3 regions of the Ferriphaselus amnicola genome follow, and region 2 is predicted to be linked to each of the others. Evidence: predicted binding sites of a transcription regulator. Region 2 holds the regulator's gene; each other region holds the start of a gene.
What was found. The regulator sigma-54, encoded in region 2, starts transcription at its own class of promoters, with help from an activator protein. The targets are predictions, from matches to a motif close to TGGCACNNTTCCTGCT.

Region 1: a site for sigma-54 is predicted at 2,678-2,693, ahead of OYT1_RS07155 (4Fe4S-binding leucine-rich repeat protein). Genes of this name have one in related genera too.
Region 3: a site for sigma-54 is predicted at 4,071-4,086, ahead of OYT1_RS00890 (ANTAR domain-containing response regulator). Genes of this name have one in related genera too.

The regions. Positions count from the first base shown of each region.
Region 1 covers NZ_AP018738.1:1,433,307-1,439,319, reverse strand. The annotation lists gene OYT1_RS07165 (transglutaminase-like cysteine peptidase) at 1-565, shown strand, start outside; gene OYT1_RS07160 (bifunctional diguanylate cyclase/phosphodiesterase) at 578-2,524, shown strand; gene OYT1_RS07155 (4Fe4S-binding leucine-rich repeat protein) at 2,730-3,497, shown strand; gene OYT1_RS07150 (hypothetical protein) at 3,494-4,459, shown strand; gene istB (IS21-like element helper ATPase IstB) at 4,931-5,707, opposite strand; gene istA (IS21 family transposase) at 5,697-6,013, opposite strand, start outside.
Region 2 covers NZ_AP018738.1:583,154-589,166, reverse strand. The annotation lists gene OYT1_RS02810 (KpsF/GutQ family sugar-phosphate isomerase) at 1-614, shown strand, start outside; gene OYT1_RS02805 (KdsC family phosphatase) at 614-1,132, shown strand; gene lptC (LPS export ABC transporter periplasmic protein LptC) at 1,075-1,698, shown strand; gene lptA (lipopolysaccharide transport periplasmic protein LptA) at 1,682-2,251, shown strand; gene lptB (LPS export ABC transporter ATP-binding protein) at 2,248-2,970, shown strand; gene OYT1_RS02785 (RNA polymerase factor sigma-54) at 2,999-4,405, shown strand; gene hpf (ribosome hibernation-promoting factor, HPF/YfiA family) at 4,419-4,742, shown strand; gene OYT1_RS02775 (PTS sugar transporter subunit IIA) at 4,790-5,245, shown strand; gene hprK (HPr(Ser) kinase/phosphatase) at 5,260-6,013, shown strand, end outside.
Region 3 covers NZ_AP018738.1:192,810-198,822, reverse strand. The annotation lists gene OYT1_RS00915 (hypothetical protein) at 1-29, opposite strand, end outside; gene OYT1_RS00910 (MFS transporter) at 552-1,841, opposite strand; gene OYT1_RS00905 (MBL fold metallo-hydrolase) at 1,841-2,572, opposite strand; gene OYT1_RS00900 (DsrE/DsrF/TusD sulfur relay family protein) at 2,591-2,941, opposite strand; gene OYT1_RS00895 (ArsR/SmtB family transcription factor) at 3,066-3,719, shown strand; gene OYT1_RS00890 (ANTAR domain-containing response regulator) at 4,098-4,697, shown strand; gene OYT1_RS00885 (CmpA/NrtA family ABC transporter substrate-binding protein) at 4,875-6,013, shown strand, end outside.

The sequences.
Region 1 (6,013 bases), 850 kb from region 2:
GAGTCGTTGGGGAGGCGGAGCAGAGGAGCGTTTAAAGGGTTGGAGCAACTTCGTCACTTTGCAGCAGCAGCGCCGAGAAAACCGAGCGGTCGATCCAGATAGTCGCTCATCTCCTGTGTATGCCACCAATCGACTATGGGCGGGGGTTCCCTATCTATCAGACCAATCCAACTGGGGGATGGATGATTATTGGGCGACCCCAGTCGAGGTGATGGGCATCAACCATGCCGACTGTGAAGATTATGCGATCGCAAAATATTTCACCTTGAAAGAGCTCGGCGTACCTGTTTCTAAGATGCGTATCACCTATGTTCGTGCGTTGCGGTGGAATGAGCCTCACATGGTATTGGCTTACTACCCTGAGCCCGATTCTGAGCCATATATCTTGGATAACCTGACCGATCGTATTGACGTGGCTTCTGATCGCCGTGACCTTGAGCCGATCTACAGCTTCAATGATGATGACTTATGGACGGCAGGCAGCGCGGCCAAGGCAGGGAAGTCTAGCCAGATTCGCTTATGGCGCGGATTGATCGAAAAGATGGATAAAGAACAAAGAATGTAAGGGAAGACTTAGATGACGTTATTTCGCCAGTTATTCATTGCGGTCTCCATCCTGTTTTTGATGTTGATGGTGGTCATCGAGGCAACCTACATTCATAGCTCGCGGGCTTATCTACAGGAGCAATTGACCTCCCACTCTCAGGATGTGGCTACCTCACTGGGCCTAGTTTTGCCATCGGCGCTGGATGAGCATGATGAGATCAAGACGCAGACCATTGTCGGTGCGGTATTCGATCGAGGGTTTTATCAATCTATCCGTGTCGTGTCGATCAAGGGCGACACCCTAGTGCTGAGGGAGTTATCCCCGTTGCCACCCGAGGTGCCTCGTTGGTTTGCGCAGTGGGTCAATCTGGAGGTGCCTTCGGCGGAATCGCTGATCACCAAGGGGTGGCGACAAATGGGCCGAGTGATTGTGTCGAGTCACCCAAACTTTGCGTATAAGCAGCTTTGGGCAACTACACAATCGGCCACGATCTGGCTGCTTTGCCTGTATCTCCTCAGCCTTGTGCTGTTGCACTTCTTCCTTAGGACCATTTTGAGTCCGTTGAGAGCGATCGAAGCAGTCGCTGAATCTATCAGTGAGCGCGACTTCAAGACGGTCACAAATACACCTCGCGCCAGAGAGCTTCGTAGTGTCGTACGCGCGATCAACTCACTGTCAAACAAGATCAGAGACTTCATCAGCAAGGAAGTCGAGATCGCCAAGCACTTCCGTCAAGAGGCCTATCAGGACCCCCTCACTAAGCTGAATAATCGTCGCGGGTTCGAGCAGCAGATCCATACCATCCTTGAGTCTCCTGTGGATGTCGAGTCTGGCGTGCTGTTCATGATCCATCTGCCGAATTTTGAGGAGTTCAATGTCGAACAAGGATATGTCAAAGGCGATCAGTTGCTGGTCGATCTGGCACAAGCTCTGGTCTCTGTTCCGGCTCGACAAGAGTTGATGACGGCACGTATCGGTGGTGTCACTTTTATTGTGGCCAGCTTCAATCTATCGAAGTCGCAAGCCGAGTCATTAGGCAGTGACTTGGTTGAGCATATCAAGACGGCGTACCTAACTGGGGGTGAGCACCATCGTTTTTCCTGTGGCGGGGTGTATTTCGGCAGCGAACGTATGGAGCTGGCGAAGCTCATGGCAGAGGCTGATTCGGCCATGCTCCAAGCGAGCGAAGCTCAGGAATTGATACTCACCGAACATCGTGTCGAGCAGGCTGACGTGGTGAAAGGCTCGCAGTACTGGAAACAGTTCATTTTGAGTGCCTTGAGCCAAGGGCGGACCGCGTTATTTGTTCAACCCGTGCAATCGTTGCTTAATAATGGACAGGTGCTTCAGAACGAGGTGACGGGGCGGTTGTGCGCGGAGAGCGGCGAGATCATTCCTGCAGCTCAGTTCATGATGATGGCAAGTCGCCATCAACTTGTTGCCGCGATCGATCGCAAACTTATGGAAAAACTGTTCCATTTGTTGCTGGCACGTCCTTCCTTTGAGGGACAAATCGCGATCAACTTATCGATTCGTTCGATCAGTGATCCAAACTTGGTGGATTGGTTGCTTGGTGAGCTCAAAGCGCAACCTGAATTAGCGAAGCGGCTGGTATTCGAATTTGCGGAGTTCTCGATCGTTCAGGATCTGCGAGCCGCAAGCGACTTCGTAATCAAGGTGCGTAAGCTGGGAGCGAACTTTGCGGTGGACAACTTTGGCCTTCATCATTCCGCGTTTGAGTATCTTCAATCGCTGCGTCCTGCCTATATCAAACTCAATACCTCCTATGTCAACGCGCTTGACTCCAGCCCAGAGAATCAATTCTTCATCTCATCGGTGGTCAAGATCGCTCGTCCGCTGGAGGTGATGACCATCGCCCATGGTGTGGAAACCGCTGGCCAGCTTGATCTACTGAAGCAACTGGGGGTGGATGGCTATCAGGGTTATGCGATAGGACTGCCGACTCGCCTCGATTAGACAGACCGATTGATACGTTGCGGCAGGGCAGTTTGGTCGTTGTTGGCTCGGGAGCCCCGTTCAACTTGCTCGTAGCCTACATTTGTCGCACTCCCGACAATTCATTGTGTGGCTGATTGATATTTAGACGGCCTTGGCGGGTCGTTTGGCCTATGGCACATAAGTTGCTCCATCTCGTTTTAGATTTCAATGGAGTGGGGTGGCTATGGCGGAGCGGCAGGCTGGGGCGTCGCCGTTGGTGGGCGTCGTGAGCGCGGATTGCACCTGCTGTCCGCATCGGGCGGTGCTGGCGGCGGGGCGGTGTGTGCCGGGCGATGTGTGCTTGGTGGCACAGAGCGGGCGACAGATCGACCGTTTTTTGCGCCGCAACCCTGAGTTTGCCGAGGGCTGCTTGGCAGATGGCTTCTGGGAGCGACGCGCCATTGCGGTGCGCTATGCACCGTTGCCGGTGGTGCGGCAGTTGGCGCCGGATATCGACGAGGTGGTGCGTCGCGTGGTGGCGAGCCGTTTGCCTATCGACGAACTGGACGACTATTTGCACGATACCGACCGTGAAGTGCGCATGACAGTGGCCGAGCGCATCGCGCCGGAGCGCTTGGTGGCCTTGCTGAGCGATGTGGATTATCTGGTGCGTTTGCAGGTGGCTAAACGGTTACCGCACGGTCAGTTGCGGCGCATGGTGCATGATGTTGACCGAGAGGTGCGTAAGGAGGTGGCTAGGCGCATGCCACCTTTTGCTTTGGGCATATTGGTCAAAGATGAGGATGCTGAAGTCCGTCGCATCATCGCGGCACGCATGTTGCCGGATGATGCAGGCAGGTTATTGGCGGATGAGGATTGGGTGGTGCGACTGGAAGCAGCACAGCGTGCTCCGGTGGAATTAATCGCTGAGTTAGTGGATGATGTCGAGCCCGATGTGCGCAGTGTGGTGCGCCAGCGGCTAACTCAGTATTTGCACGAGGATAGTAAATGAGTCTTTATACGATGGATGAAATCACCCTGTTCAAATTGGCGGCTGAGATCGAAGCTACTCCACCGCGCCCGCATCACAGCGTCTTGCTAGAAATCTCGCAACGCATCCGTCCGGGGTGTTCTTTCCGTTATGCGCTCAATCGGGGTGGTTGGTATCGTCCAGGTGGAGTGCTTGCCAGTGATGGTGAGCGTATTGCGAGTCATTTGGAAAGTTGGGCGAAAGCTGAACTGGAATCGTGCGGCGGCGAAATGGACGAGTTGGTGGAGCGCTATGCTGACAGTGGCTTGCTAGTGACGCGTCACTCTGGACGTACCCACTACCTTGTCGCATCGTATGGCCTAGCTCCCACCGACTTTTTGCAGCTCGAAGTGGAAGAATTGCAGGAAGTATTGGATCGCAAGTTGATCGATGTCGAGCGGCCACCTCATGATTGGCAGGAGTTGACCGAGCCATTGATGCCCGATGTGATCGAGGCCCAGCCGGTGGGCGCGCCACATTACCGCTTCCGTCGCCTGCTCGATATGCGTCAGATCCTTGCTCGCGTCGCGTCCAATGACGGGCATACCGCAGGACTGACGCGTCTGTTTGCCGAGTGGCAGTTGAGCAGTGCAGCGGCACGCGGCCACTTAAGCGATCATTGGATCGTTGCTCTGCGCGAACATCTGGATCGCTACCGTAATCCTGTGCTTACCGCCTCGCTCATCTCACGTCATGCCCGAGCACTCAAGCCTTTCCATTGGAACGTTGAACTGTCCGGTGTAGAGATGAGCGCACAGTTGCAGGCCTTCGATCGCGCAGCGGGCTATCCATCAGCTTGGTATTTTCATCTGGTTGCCGGAAGTATCACCCCAGCCAAGATCGCTTACTCGGTAGCACGTGACCTAGAGGCAGGCTTCAGCTACCTGCCGGAGACGGAAGTGGCGCTGATAAAAGCTTGGGTGGCGTCACCGTATTCGGTCTGATCTGATCTGTCCACGGACTCATACCGTGGACATGAGTGCTTTGCTACATCTATCGACTTATCATGTCATGTAGCCAAGCAGATCGAGAGAATTTGGCAAAAGTGGGGCAGAAGCTGTAACTAAACTTCCCACTGCAAATGGAAAATTCTTGGAGAATTTTCGTTGAGCACCAACTTGGGTTTTTTGGATCTCCAAATTCAAAAGTGATTGATTTACTGAGAAGCTCAAGCGCCGTGTTCTGCACATCAAGAGGTGACGGCAAATCGTCAATTTGTAATTCGTACTGAACCGAAGCCAAGTTATGCAAAGGATTTACTGCCGAATGATTAATCATCTTATGTAGGAGTTGAATCTCCGGTGGGCTGTAGGCCTTCAGATTGCTGGCAAGTGTTAGTGCTGTTGAATTGCGTGTAAAACTGACCCACCAATTGCATTGAACTTTGACCCACCCTTGAATTATCTCTGAACGTTTCAAGTTGTGGATAGTTTTCTGTTTTTGCCCTCCTTTCCCGATTGAGTTGAACTGTTTCTGAAGCGGTAACTGTCGTTGCCGGACTCCACGATGTGGCAGTGGTGCGTCAACCTGTCGAGCAACGCCGTTGTCATCTTTGCATCCCCGAACACACAGCCCCATTCAGCGAAGCTTAAGTTGGTCGTGATCACAAGACTCGTGCGCTCATAGAGTTTGCCAATGAAGTGGAACAGTAATGCACCTCCCGCTTGGCTGAACGGCAGATAGCCCAACTCATCCAGAATCACCAGATCGGCATACATCATCCGGTTAGCAATCTGCCCCTGTTTGCCCGCAGCCTTCTCCAACTCCAACGCATTCACCAACTCAATGGTCGAGAAGAACCTGACTCGACGATGCTGATGTTGCACCGCCTGCACACCGAGTGCCGTCGCCAGATGCGTCTTGCCCGTGCCAGGGCCTCCGACCAGCACCACATTGTGTGCCTGATCCAAGAACTCGCATCGATGCAACTGCCGGATGAGTGCCTCGTTCACCACGCTCTGGCTGAAGTCGAAACTCGCCAAGTCACGGTAGACTGGGAAACGGGATGCCTTCATCTGGTAGGCGATAGAGCGTACCTCGCGTTCCGCCATCTCGGCCTTGAGCAAGGTACTCAACATCACTTGTGCACTCTGATAGGCAGGTGAACCTTGGCTAGCCAGTTCATCCACCGCCTGCGCCATGCCGTATAACTTGATGCTCTTGAGCGTGGTGATCATGGCTTCATGCTGCATGGCGCACCTCCCTCAATTGGTCATAGCGGCTAACGTTAGACTGCGGCTCGACCACGAGCGTCAGATGGGCCGGCGTATCAACAGGGGCTGGTGGTGCAGGCTCAATCAGTCGCGTCAGCAGATTGAGCACATGCTGCTTGGATGGCACACCGCTCTCTAGGGCCAACTCGACTGCTGTGAGCACGGCAGCTTCATCGTGCTGTAAGACGAGGGCTAAGATTTCTACCATCTCCCGATCTCCACCCAGTCGCTTGAGCAAGATGTTCTGCAAATGCTTGAAGCCTTCGGGTAGTTCAGCGAACGGTG
Region 2 (6,013 bases):
TCATCAGCTTGACCGGCAATCCACGATCCAGCCTAGCGTTAGCCGCCGATGTACATCTAGATGGCGCCATCACCAAAGAAGCCTGCCCGATGGGTCTTGCACCAACGGCGAGTACCACGGCCGCATTGGCTTTGGGCGACGCGCTGGCGGTCGTGCTACTCGATGCCAAGGGCTTCGGTAAAGAAGACTTCGCCCGATCTCACCCCGGCGGCAGCTTGGGGCGGCGCTTGCTCACCCACGTCCGCGACATCATGCACACGGACGCACAAATTCCTGCGGTTGGCGAAGCCGCCACATTAGCCGATGCTGTATTGGAGATGTCACGTAAAGGCTTAGGCATGACCGCCATCGTAGATGGACAACAACACGTCCTCGGCATCTACACCGACGGTGATCTGCGCCGCACTCTGGAAAAGCAATTCGACTTCAAGGCCACACCCATCGCCAGCGTGATGTCGCACAATCCGCGCAGCATTCACCCAGACGACTTAGCGGTCGCCGCAGTGGAACTGATGGAGCGCCACAACATCAGCCAGATGCTCGTAGTGAACACAGACAATGTACTGGTTGGTGCACTCAACATGCACGATCTACTGAAAGCGAAAGTCATCTGATGTCCATAGCAATCGCCAAACAGATCCGTCTCATCGCCTTTGACATTGACGGCATCATGACTGACGGCGGCCTCTATCTATCGGACTCCGGTGAGGAGTTCAAGCGCTTCAACTCGCTCGATGGCCACGGCTTGAAAATGCTAAAAACTTCCGGCGTCGAGCTGGCCATCATCACCGGGCGCACCTCGCATTGCGTCGAACTGCGCGCCAAAAATCTCGGCATCACCAACGTCTATCAAGGCGTACATGACAAACGCGCCGCCATTAAAACACTGCTGGCCGAATTGAATATTGCGCCTGAGCATGCCGCGTTCATGGGCGATGACGTGGTCGATCTACCCGCCATGCGCCACGTCGGATTAGCGATCAGCGTTCCCGCCGCGCCCCAGATCGTGCAGAGTCACGCTCAATACGTCACGCAACGCCAAGCAGGGCACGGCGCAGTACGCGAAGTCTGCGAATGGCTAATGTCAGCGCAAGGCACGCTGGACGCACAACTCGCCCCCTACCTCGCATGATCGAAAAACTGCGCAACTGGTTGCCGCTACTGCCTCTGCTTCTGGTATTGGCTGGCACCTACTGGCTGGACCAGCAAGTGGGGCCACTGCTCGCCCAAGCCGACAGCAGCAAGCGGCACGATCCCGATTTCATCGTCAATAACTTCCGAGCCACCGCACTGGACGAACAAGGCAAGCCTCATCATCGCATCAACGCCCACGAGATGAGACATTACCCCGATGATGACTCGCTGCATCTAGAGCAGCCCGAGATCATCGCCCTTACACCTAATCGCCCGACACTACACACCACCGCTCAAACTGGCACGACTTTCCATCGCGACGAAACCATCTTGCGTGGCGATGTGCGCATCGTGCGCGCTGCTAGCACAGCCGCCAGTGAGCGCGTCTTCACCACCACGTATCTGCGAGCTCTGCCGAGCGAAGACTACGCGGAGACCGACCGCCCCGTCACCATGCGCGATGCTCACAATCTCGTGAGTGCCATCGGCATGACCTTAGATAACAAGACGCAGACCATCAAGCTGCTGTCACACGTAAGAAGCGAACATGTTGCTGCGAATTGATGCTCTCTTGCTCTGCCTCCTACTACTTGGCGCATCGTCGGCTTGGGCGGAGCGTGCTGATCGCAACCAACCGATGTATTTGGATGCCAACACCGTCAACATTGACGATGCGAAGCAGATCAGCATCTTTGAAGGCAACGTCAGACTCATCCAAGGCACGCTAATGATCACGGGCGACAAGATCGTAGTCACAGAAACCGCCGCTGGTGACAAGCATGGCACCGTCACAGGCAAACCCGCTCAGTTCAGACAGAAGCGCGAAGGCGTGGATGAAATCATCGAAGGTAACGGACAGCGCATCGAGTACGACACGCAGAATGAATTCCTAGAACTCTTCGGCGAAGCCAGCATGAAGCGCAGTAACGACGAAGTTCATGGCGATCACATCACCTATGACTCCAAGACCGAGATATTCCATGTGGACAGCTCGCGAACTCCGAATTCCGGCCAGCGAGGCCGAGTTCGCGCAGTCATTCAGCCTAGGAACGAGAGCATCCCAGCCCCCACGGATCCAGTGTCCATCCGGCCTTCGACCAGTTTAGGTAAGCCATGAGTGAATTGCGCACCACCTCGCTGAGGAAGCAGTACCGCGCCCGCACTGTGGTGCAAGACGTATCTCTATCCGTGCACAGCGGCGAAGTGGTCGGCCTGCTCGGCCCTAACGGTGCAGGAAAAACCACCAGCTTCTATATGATCGTAGGCTTGGTTGCAGCAGATGGCGGAGACATCTACATCGACCAGCACAAGATCACTCATGCGCCCATTCATCGCCGTGCCCAATTAGGACTAGGCTATCTGCCACAAGAGGCCTCGATTTTCCGTCGCTTGACGGTGGCCGAAAACATTCGCGCCGTACTGGAGTTGCGCGGACTCCCTCTCGCCCAACAGGAATCGACGCTAGAAACCTTGCTAGACGAGTTACATATCAGCCACATACGCGACAATCCCGCCATGAGTCTCTCTGGAGGCGAACGACGGCGCTGCGAGATCGCACGCGCGCTGGCCACCGATCCGCGTTTTATTCTGCTGGATGAACCCTTTGCCGGCGTTGACCCCATCGCCGTGCTAGATATCCAGAAGATCATCCGTTTTCTCAAAGAACGCGGCATCGGTGTGCTGATTACCGACCATAACGTGCGGGAAACCTTGGGCATCTGCGACCGCGCCTACATCATCAACGCTGGCGCAGTGATGGCGGAAGGCAAGCCCGAGGAAATCATCTATAATGAAGCCGTGAGGAAAGTGTATCTCGGCGAGCACTTCAAACTATAAAAGTGACGCCCACCTAATAATCGTTGGCATGAAAGCATCACTACAACTCAGGCAATCCCAGCAACTGACGCTCACACCGCAGTTGCAGCAATCTATCCGCTTACTGCAACTCTCTACCTTGGAGATCAATCAGGAAACTGCGCGACTGCTGGATGAGAATCCGTTCTTGGAGCGCGAGGAAGACGAGATCACCTCGTTTGCCACGAGTACGGCAAGCACCACCTCCACCAGCCCCGAGCAGCCTGAAAGAGAATCATCCAAGGCCGAGGAAGACTGGAGCGAGCTGTCTTATAGCCCTAGCTCAGCCAGCTCTGATGACGAAGATGACCACTATCCCGAGACAGCCGCCAGCTCCCCAAGTCTGCGCGAGCATCTCCTGACCCAACTCAGCCTCAGCCAACTCGACCACCATGACCGCCAACTGATTGCACTGCTAATTGACGCGCTAGATGATGGCGGCTTTCTGGCACAGTCATTGGAAGACATCTTCGAGATGCTACCGGAAGAGTTAGATGTCACGCTAGATGATCTAGAAACTGCACTCGTCCAGTTGCAACATCTAGATGAGCCTGGCATCGCGGCACGCGATTTATCTGAGTGTTTGTCCTTGCAGCTGCGCGCCCTGCCAGCCACCACCCCGAGTCGGCAACTAGCGATACAACTCACGGACAAGCATCTCGATCTCCTGGCTGCTCACGACTACACCCGCCTCAAACGGCTGCTACACTGTGACGAAGATGGTCTGCGTGCGGCTCAAGCCCTCATTCTGCAACTCAATCCGCGCCCAGCCGCGCGTTACGAGCAACGGGTCAGCGATTACGTCGTGCCCGACGTCATCGTCGAGCGCCAGCGTGGTCGCTGGGCGGCCCGCCTCAACCCAGAAGCTATGCCACGTTTACGCGTGAACCAACTTTACGCCAACATCATGCAGCGCCGTGATGAGCAAAGTTCGCAACAGATGACTGGGCAGTTACAGGAAGCACGTTGGTACATCAAGAATCTGCAACAGCGCTTCGACACCATCTTGCGCGTATCGCAAGCCATCGTGGAGCGGCAGCGTATGTTCCTTGAGCATGGCGAAGTCGCCATGCGCCCGCTCGTGCTGCGCGAGATCGCTGAACAGCTTGAATTACACGAATCGACCATTTCACGAGTCACCACACAGAAGTTCATGCTAACTCCACGTGGTATCTTTGAACTCAAATATTTTTTCGGCAGCGGCGTCTCCACCGACAGCGGCGGGGCATGTTCCTCCACCGCCATCCGCGCCTTAATCAAGCAACTGGTCTCTCAGGAAGATGCTCATCATCCGCTGAGCGACAGCCGTTTGGCAGAAATCCTCGTGTCGCAGGGCATACAAGTCGCTCGGCGCACTGTGGCAAAATACCGGGAATCGCTAAATATCCTCCCGGTCAATCTTCGTAAATCACTCTAACAAAGGAGCAACCATGAACCTCAACCTCAGCGGACATCATCTAGACATCACTCCCGCCATTCGTGAGCATGTGGTCAGCAAACTGGGCAAGATCAAGAAACACTTCGACAACGTGCTGGATGTCACCGTAATCCTATCGGTGGACAAGCTCGAACAAAAGGCAGAAGCCACCGTCCATATCAGCGGCAAAACAATCTTCGTGGAATGCCAAGATGCCAACCTGTACGTCGCCATCGACGAGCTGATCGAGAAGTTGGATCGCCAAGTGTTGAAGCACAAGGAAAAGAACACCGCGCGTCGTCATGACGACTCCGGCAAGATCGTTGAAGCAGAATAACCTTTAGTGGGCGGTCTAATGGCCGCCCTTTTTCATGGGAACAAACCATGGGTTTAATTAGTAACCTCCTGCCGCCCGAAAATGTCATGGTGGATGCCGAATCCACCAGCAAGAAGCGTGTGTTCGAACGAGTCGGCATCTTATTTGAGAACACTCGCAACATCGGGCGCAGTCAGGTATTCGACAGTCTGTTCGCGCGCGAGAAACTCGGCTCGACCGGGCTGGGGCAAGGCGTTGCCATTCCACATGGCCGCGTCAAGGGACTGCGCGATCCAATCGCCTGTTTCATCCGAACCACCACCCCGATCCCCTTCGATTCACCGGATGGGCTGCCGGTGAGCCTGATCTTTGTCCTGCTGGTACCGGAACGGGCGACCGATCTGCACCTACAGCTGTTAGGCGAACTAGCACAGATGTTCTGCGAAAAATCCTTCCGAGATCAACTGCTCGCCAGCGATGACCCAGCCGTTCTTTACCAACTGTTCGCCAACTGGCAAGCCTAGGCGGAGGCTTTGATATGGCTCAGGTAGATATTCGGCGGCTGTTCGAAGACAAGCAAGAGCGACTAGGTTTGGTATGGGTCGCTGGAGAAGGTGGCGCCGACAAGATCCTCGACAGCGAGCTCGTCAATGCGTCGAACAAAGGCTTGATCGGCCACATGAATCTGATCCACCCGAACTGGGTGCAAGTATTCAGTAGCATCGAACTGGACTATCTACACAGCTTAGATGCCGAGGCGATGCAAGCCTCGCTGCAACTACTCGATCATGGCAGCACACTGTGCCTGATCATCGCCGGCACGGACGAGATTCCGCAAGCGCTGGTCGCCTACGCCGACCAGACGCACACGCCGCTGTTCCATTCGCCCAAGAACAGCGTCCACCTGATGTGGCTGGTGCGCCACTACATCGTTGCCGCATTGGCTGAATCGACCACGCGCCACGGCGTATTCCTCGACGTGATGGGCATCGGCGTACTCATCACCGGCGACAGTGGCGTGGGCAAAAGTGAACTCGGCTTGGAACTCATCACGCGCGGCAGCAGCCTAGTTGCCGACGACATCACTGAGTTCTATCGCACCTCGCCGGACACACTCGAAGGAAAATGCCCTGATCTGCTACGCGATTTTCTTGAAGTGCGCGGTCTAGGCATGCTGAACATCCGCACCATGTTCGGTGAAACTGCCGTGCGCCTACGCAAATCACTCAAGCTCATCGTCCACCTCCACCGCCCGCCCGGTGGAGACCTGTCCAAGCTGGAGCGGCTGCCTC
Region 3 (6,013 bases), 390 kb from region 2:
ACTCGACCATTGGCATGACGTATCTGCATCTTGGATCTCCTGATTTCATATCTATCGTAATGATTGAACGTTTTCTATCAAGCAATATTTTCCATCCGCCTTCATCCGCCTGATTCAACCATCCAAATTAACTTATCCGCACTCATCCGCACAAACATTAATTCCAGCCAGATTTATCCGCATCCATCCGCGCTGATTGCCACCAAACAAAACCTTATCCGCGTATATCCGAGGGCTTGTGACCATCTATCGTCCGGCTACCAATACAAAAAGGCTTGGGACTACATCCCTAGGGTGTCCTCAGGCCCGTCGATTTGAGGATGTCGAAGAAGACCTGTAAGCAACACAGCGCAGGAGGTGATGGAGCCACACGCTGGCAGGCAGTGAGTGAGACCAGTCGGCACTCAGTGATGAGGGGGAGTAATTGTCATTGAACTACACCACGCGGTGGGATTGAGCTGCCGCAGGAGTAGTGACTAAATTGGCACAATGTCTGATGATCGGCCTAAGCAGACGGTAGGGCTGATACGAGTTGGTGTCCGCTCTCGCCATTAGTGGTCATTCGAAGAATTAATTTTCGGATGAGTTTCTTCCCCGAATACCCCGAGAATTCCCCCAGACAGGAACATCGAAATCGCTACAAACCAGAATGCCGCCGTCACCGAACCGCTGAAGTGTGCGGCAATACCGAGTCCGAGTGCGCCGATGCCGTAACCCAGATCGCGCCAGAAGCGGTAGATGCCGATAGCTGAACCCCGCCAGTTGGGATGTGAGATGTCGGCCACGGCAGCGGAGAGATTCGGGTACAGCAGCGCCATGCCGAAGCCGGAGACGGCTGCGGAGAGCGACCACCACGCCATGCCTTCCTGCAACAGCATCATCGCCACGCCCGCGCCGCAAATCCACATGCCCCACACGTTGGGTTTGTGCCGCCCGATATGGTCGGATAATTTTCCAGTGAAGAATTGGGAACCGCCCCAGACGAAACCATACACGCCGACCACCCAGCCGATGTCGGGCAAACTCAAGCATTGCTGGAAAAGGAACACCGGATAGAACACCCACACCAGCGCATCGACGAACTTCTCTACCAGTCCAGCCTGACTGATGGCCGCTAAACGCTTGTCGCGCCACGACATCAGTGTGAACACCTCCCATGTTGTCGGCTGCGCACTGATGTTGGTCGAATAGCGCGGCTTGATGGTTGTAGAAGGTGTGGTGGCGTGTTTGGCCGCTTCCAGCTTAGCCCACGGCAGTGTGTCTTTGACCCACAACAAAGTCAGCAGCATGGCGAGCAACACGGTCGTCATGCCAAACAGCAGTAGCCCGCTACGAGGTCCTAGCATGGTCGCCAGATAGGCGGTGATGATGCCTGCCAGCGCCAGCCCGATATATCCGGAGAACTCATTTAAACCGATAGTCAAACCGCGCTGATCGGCACGAGTAATGTCCAGCTTGGATGTCTGTGTCATCGACCAGGTCAAGCCCTGATTGATACCAAGCAATACGGTTGCGGCGACGATCCAACTCCATGAGGGGGCGAAATAGATCAGCAACGGAATCGGCAGTGCTGCCGCCCAACCCAACAGCAATACTTTCTTGCGCCCGATGCGCTCGGACAGGCGACCCGCCACAAAATTGAGCGTGCCTTTAACTAAACCGAATGCCACCACAAAAGCGGTAAGTAACATGAACGAATTCTTCGGCACTCCGAATTCAGATTCGGATAATGCAGGTACTACTGTGCGCATCATGCCGATGGTGAAACCCACCAGCATGACTTGCAGCAGTTGATGCAGGAACTGATCTAGGTTAACTCGAATACCGTGTTGCATACCCATCAGCCCGCGAGGTTGGCAGCTACCATCTTGTCCATCTCGGCTGGGCGCGGCGGAATCTCTTTGACTAAGTTCTCGATGAAAGCGGCTTTATCCATCGACAATGCCTGATTCCAGCGCTTCTCGAATCCGATGGTCGAACTCGGCTTACCGGACAAACCCGCACCGCACACGCTGCCTGCCTGATGCCCCGGATAGATTTCGACTTCATTGGATAAATGCAGCAGCTTGGCATGAATGCTGTCAAAAAGTTGACCCGCCATCTCGCGCTCACGTCCCAAGAGATCAGGGCGACCGATGGCACCAACGAACAGCGTGTCACCGGTGATAACGAACCAAGGCAGCTCCCCGCGCCGCATATCTGTCACTAGCAGGCAGATGCTGTCGGGCGTATGTCCGGGAGTGTGCAGGACTTCGACATTGACGTTGCCGAGGTTGAGCGACTGACCATCGCCCAATGACTCATACTCGAACTTGACCCGTCCTTTGTTCGATTCGTGCAGGCAGTACGGCGCACCGACCATCTGGGCGAGTTTCCTGCCGCCGGAATAATGATCGGCATGGACATGGGTGTCGATCACATAATTGATGGAGACCCCAGCTTTCTTCGCCTCCTCGATGTACCACTCCTCATCGCCTGCGACCACATCTACCGCCATGGATTTACCCTTGGTGCCGCAGCCGAAGAAGTAAGACAGTGACGACTCTTTTGTTGCCAGTTGTTTGAAAAACATCCCGCCCTCCCTTTTAAATTAGAACACCAGAACCTTATCTGCCCACACCGTCCACTCCGACAACTCAGCCAAGGTGCTACGGCGTGCGCCATCTGCAATATCGCTTTCGCTCATGCCTCGCGCATCCATACAGGTGCCACAGATACCAACCTCGCCGCCGTGCCGAATCACATTGCCGAGCATGGTTTCCACGTTGTAGAAGCCTGACGGTACTTTCTGATTGCGGTGTGCCGCCGATGCCGCATCACCAATCAAAAAAACCCGCACGGCATTGCCTTCCATTTTGGAAACAGCGCCAGCCAAACGCAGGCCGTTATAGGTGCGCTCACTTCCATATGGGCCATCGTTGAGGATATAAAGATGATTCATGGCGACCTCCTTGGGTTGATTATCATTCTAGTCGATACTGGAATGATTAAGCGCCATCTGTCATTCTGTGTCAAGTTAATCTATAGTCTTAGTCATACAATCCAGCCAATTACGGACTAATGCCATGAAAGACTCTCGCAAGATAAAAGACCTGCTCTATGAGCAGGTGTCACGGATAGGCAAGGTATTCTCCAGCCCCAAGCGCTTGGAGCTGATCGAACTGCTTTGTCAGAGCGAGAAGACGGTGGAGACGCTGGCGAACGAGGCATCTATCAGCGTAAAGCTGACCAGCTCACATTTACGCGAGTTGCGCATGGCGCATCTGGTTGAAACCGAGCGTCAGGGTAAAAACATCTACTACCGTCTCGCCGACAAGTCGGTAGCTGACATGTGGGTACAGATCCATACTCTGGCGGAGGAGCGATTGATTGAGCTGCAACTAGCATTGCAGAAGATCGCCTCGCAACCGGATGATTTGGTGCCGAGTGATCGTGACAGCCTAATGAAGGCGGCACGCAAAGGTGAGGTGGTGGTACTCGATGTCAGGCCGACAGGGGAATATTTGAATGCGCATCTGCCGTTTGCTCGCTCGATTCCAATCGAGGAACTACGCCAGCGTCTGAGTGAACTTCCTAAAGACCGCGCCATTGTCGCTTACTGCAGAGGGCCTTATTGTCTGATGGCAGTGGATGCCGTTGCTCTGCTAAGGCAAGAAGGATATTCAGCCATCCATCTGCGGGAAGGTATAGCGGAGTGGGAAGCTGCGAGTGGTAAGTAGCTCGTCGATTAGCTGCTGATGTCCGCTCGGGGGCCGATAGCAGAAATAGCCGGCCTCGTTCCTCAATTTCCGCTTTGGCCGAATTCCTGGCCGTCACATCCTCGGCCTTTGCGGTCACAAAGCCTATTGCTGCCGAATGACAGATGTGATGTAGTTTGCTGACACTGGCTGTGAGTACCTAGTTAAGTGATAACTTTTCATTCTGTTGAAGAATTGCTCACTGATTATTGACGTGATTCGAATAAATATAGTAACCAATTCGTTCTGATTCATTTAGGTGCATTGAAAGCATTTGTTGCCACCAATTAGTGCATTTAATTGTCTCCTGACCTAAAACGCCTCATTTAATTCTGGCGTAATACTTGCTTTACAAGCGGTATGAATATCAATACTGCTGAATTCCCCTTACGCGTACTGCTGGTGGATGAAACCTTCGAGCGCGCCGCACTGCTCAAGCACGCGCTGAATGAAGCCGGCTGCCACCTCGCCGCTCATGTTTCCGCAAGTGCTGATTTGCCGGGTTTAGTGAGCGAACTCAAGCCCGATATTGTCATCCTCGATACAGACTCACCTGATCGAGATACGCTGGAGCATCTGTGCATCATCAGTCGTGACCAGCCACGACCTATCGTATTGTTTACACACGATGAAGATAGCGAAAAGATACGCGCAGCGATACGTGCAGGGGTCAGTGCCTATGTGGTCGATGGACTGAAAACTGAACGACTGCGCCCCATCATGGAAGTAGCGATCGCTCGATTCAACCAGTTCCACGCCATGCGTCAAGAGCTGGAAAAAGCCGAGAATCAATTGGCCGAACGCAAGGAAGTGGATCGCGCCAAGGGCATATTGATGAAGCAACGCGACTGGAGTGAAGACGAGTCATATCAGGCGTTGCGCAAAATGGCGATGGATAAGGGACTCAAACTAGCCGATGTGGCTCGCCAAGTCATCACGGTGGCAGAGTTGATGGGATAGCTGGCACAGCGATTGCTTAGCTAACAACAACGATCCAACGGCGGATCGAGTAAGTAAATAGACTCCGACCATGATGGTCGGACAGAATCAAGGACAAAGGCGTCCATTTGCGAGAGCGGTATCTCTTGCAGATGGACGCCTTTTTTATTTGCTAGTTTTTAACCAAGGAGCGATGTCATGAACGATGAAACCAACAACAGCCGGAGAGATTTTATGAAGAATGGAATGGGTTTACTGGGAGGCGCCGCCTTGATGGCCATGGTACCGCCGGGTGTGCGCAGTGCAGCTTGGGCAGCAGGTTCCGACGCCCCGGAACTGAAAGAGGTCCGAGTCGGATTCATTCCACTAACCGACTGCGCCTCCGTGGTCATCGCCTCGGTGATGAAGTTCGACGAGAAATACGGCATCAAGATCATTCCATCTAAGGAAGCGTCCTGGGCGGCTGTGCGCGACAAGCTGACTAACGGTGAACTTGATGCAGCTCACGTTCTGTATGGCTTGATCTATGGCGTACACCTAGGCATCGGCGGACAAAAGAAAGACATGTCCGTGCTGATGACGCTGAACAACAACGGTCAGGCGATCACCCTATCCAACCAGCTCCGAGACAAGGGCGTGACCAATGGCGCGACGCTGAAGAAGCTGGTGGATGCCGAGAAGCGCGATTACACCTTTGCCCAGACATTCCCCACCGGCACCCACGCCATGTGGCTGTATTACTGGCTGGCCAGTAACGGCATCAACCCGATGAGTGACGTGAAGACCATCACCGTGCCGCCACCGCAAATGGTCGCCAACATGCGCGTCGGCAATATGGACGGTTTCTGCGTCGGCGAGCCGTGGAACAACCGCGCCATCTACGACAAGATCGGTTTCACTGCGGCCACCACGCAAGACATCTGGAAAGACCACCCAGAAAAGGTGCTGGGCTGCACCGCCGAATTCACCCAGAAGAATCCCAACACTGCACGCGCGCTCATCATGGCGGTACTGGAGGCCTCCAAGTACATCGACGATATGGCCAATCGCCGCAAGGTCGCCGAGATCATCGCCGACAAGTCCTACGTCAACTGTCCGGTGGAGGTGATCGATCAGCGTCTGGAAGGCAAGTACGAGGACGGCCTAGGCAAGAAGTGGAACGACCCCAATTACATGAAGTTCTACAACGATGGCGCGGTCAACTTCCCCTTCCTGTCTGACGGCATGTGGTTCCTCACCCAACAGAAACGCTGGGGTCTGCTCAAGGATGATCCCGATTATCTGGGCGTCGCCAAGAAGATCAATCAGGTCGAGCTGTACAAGCAGGCGGCTGCGCA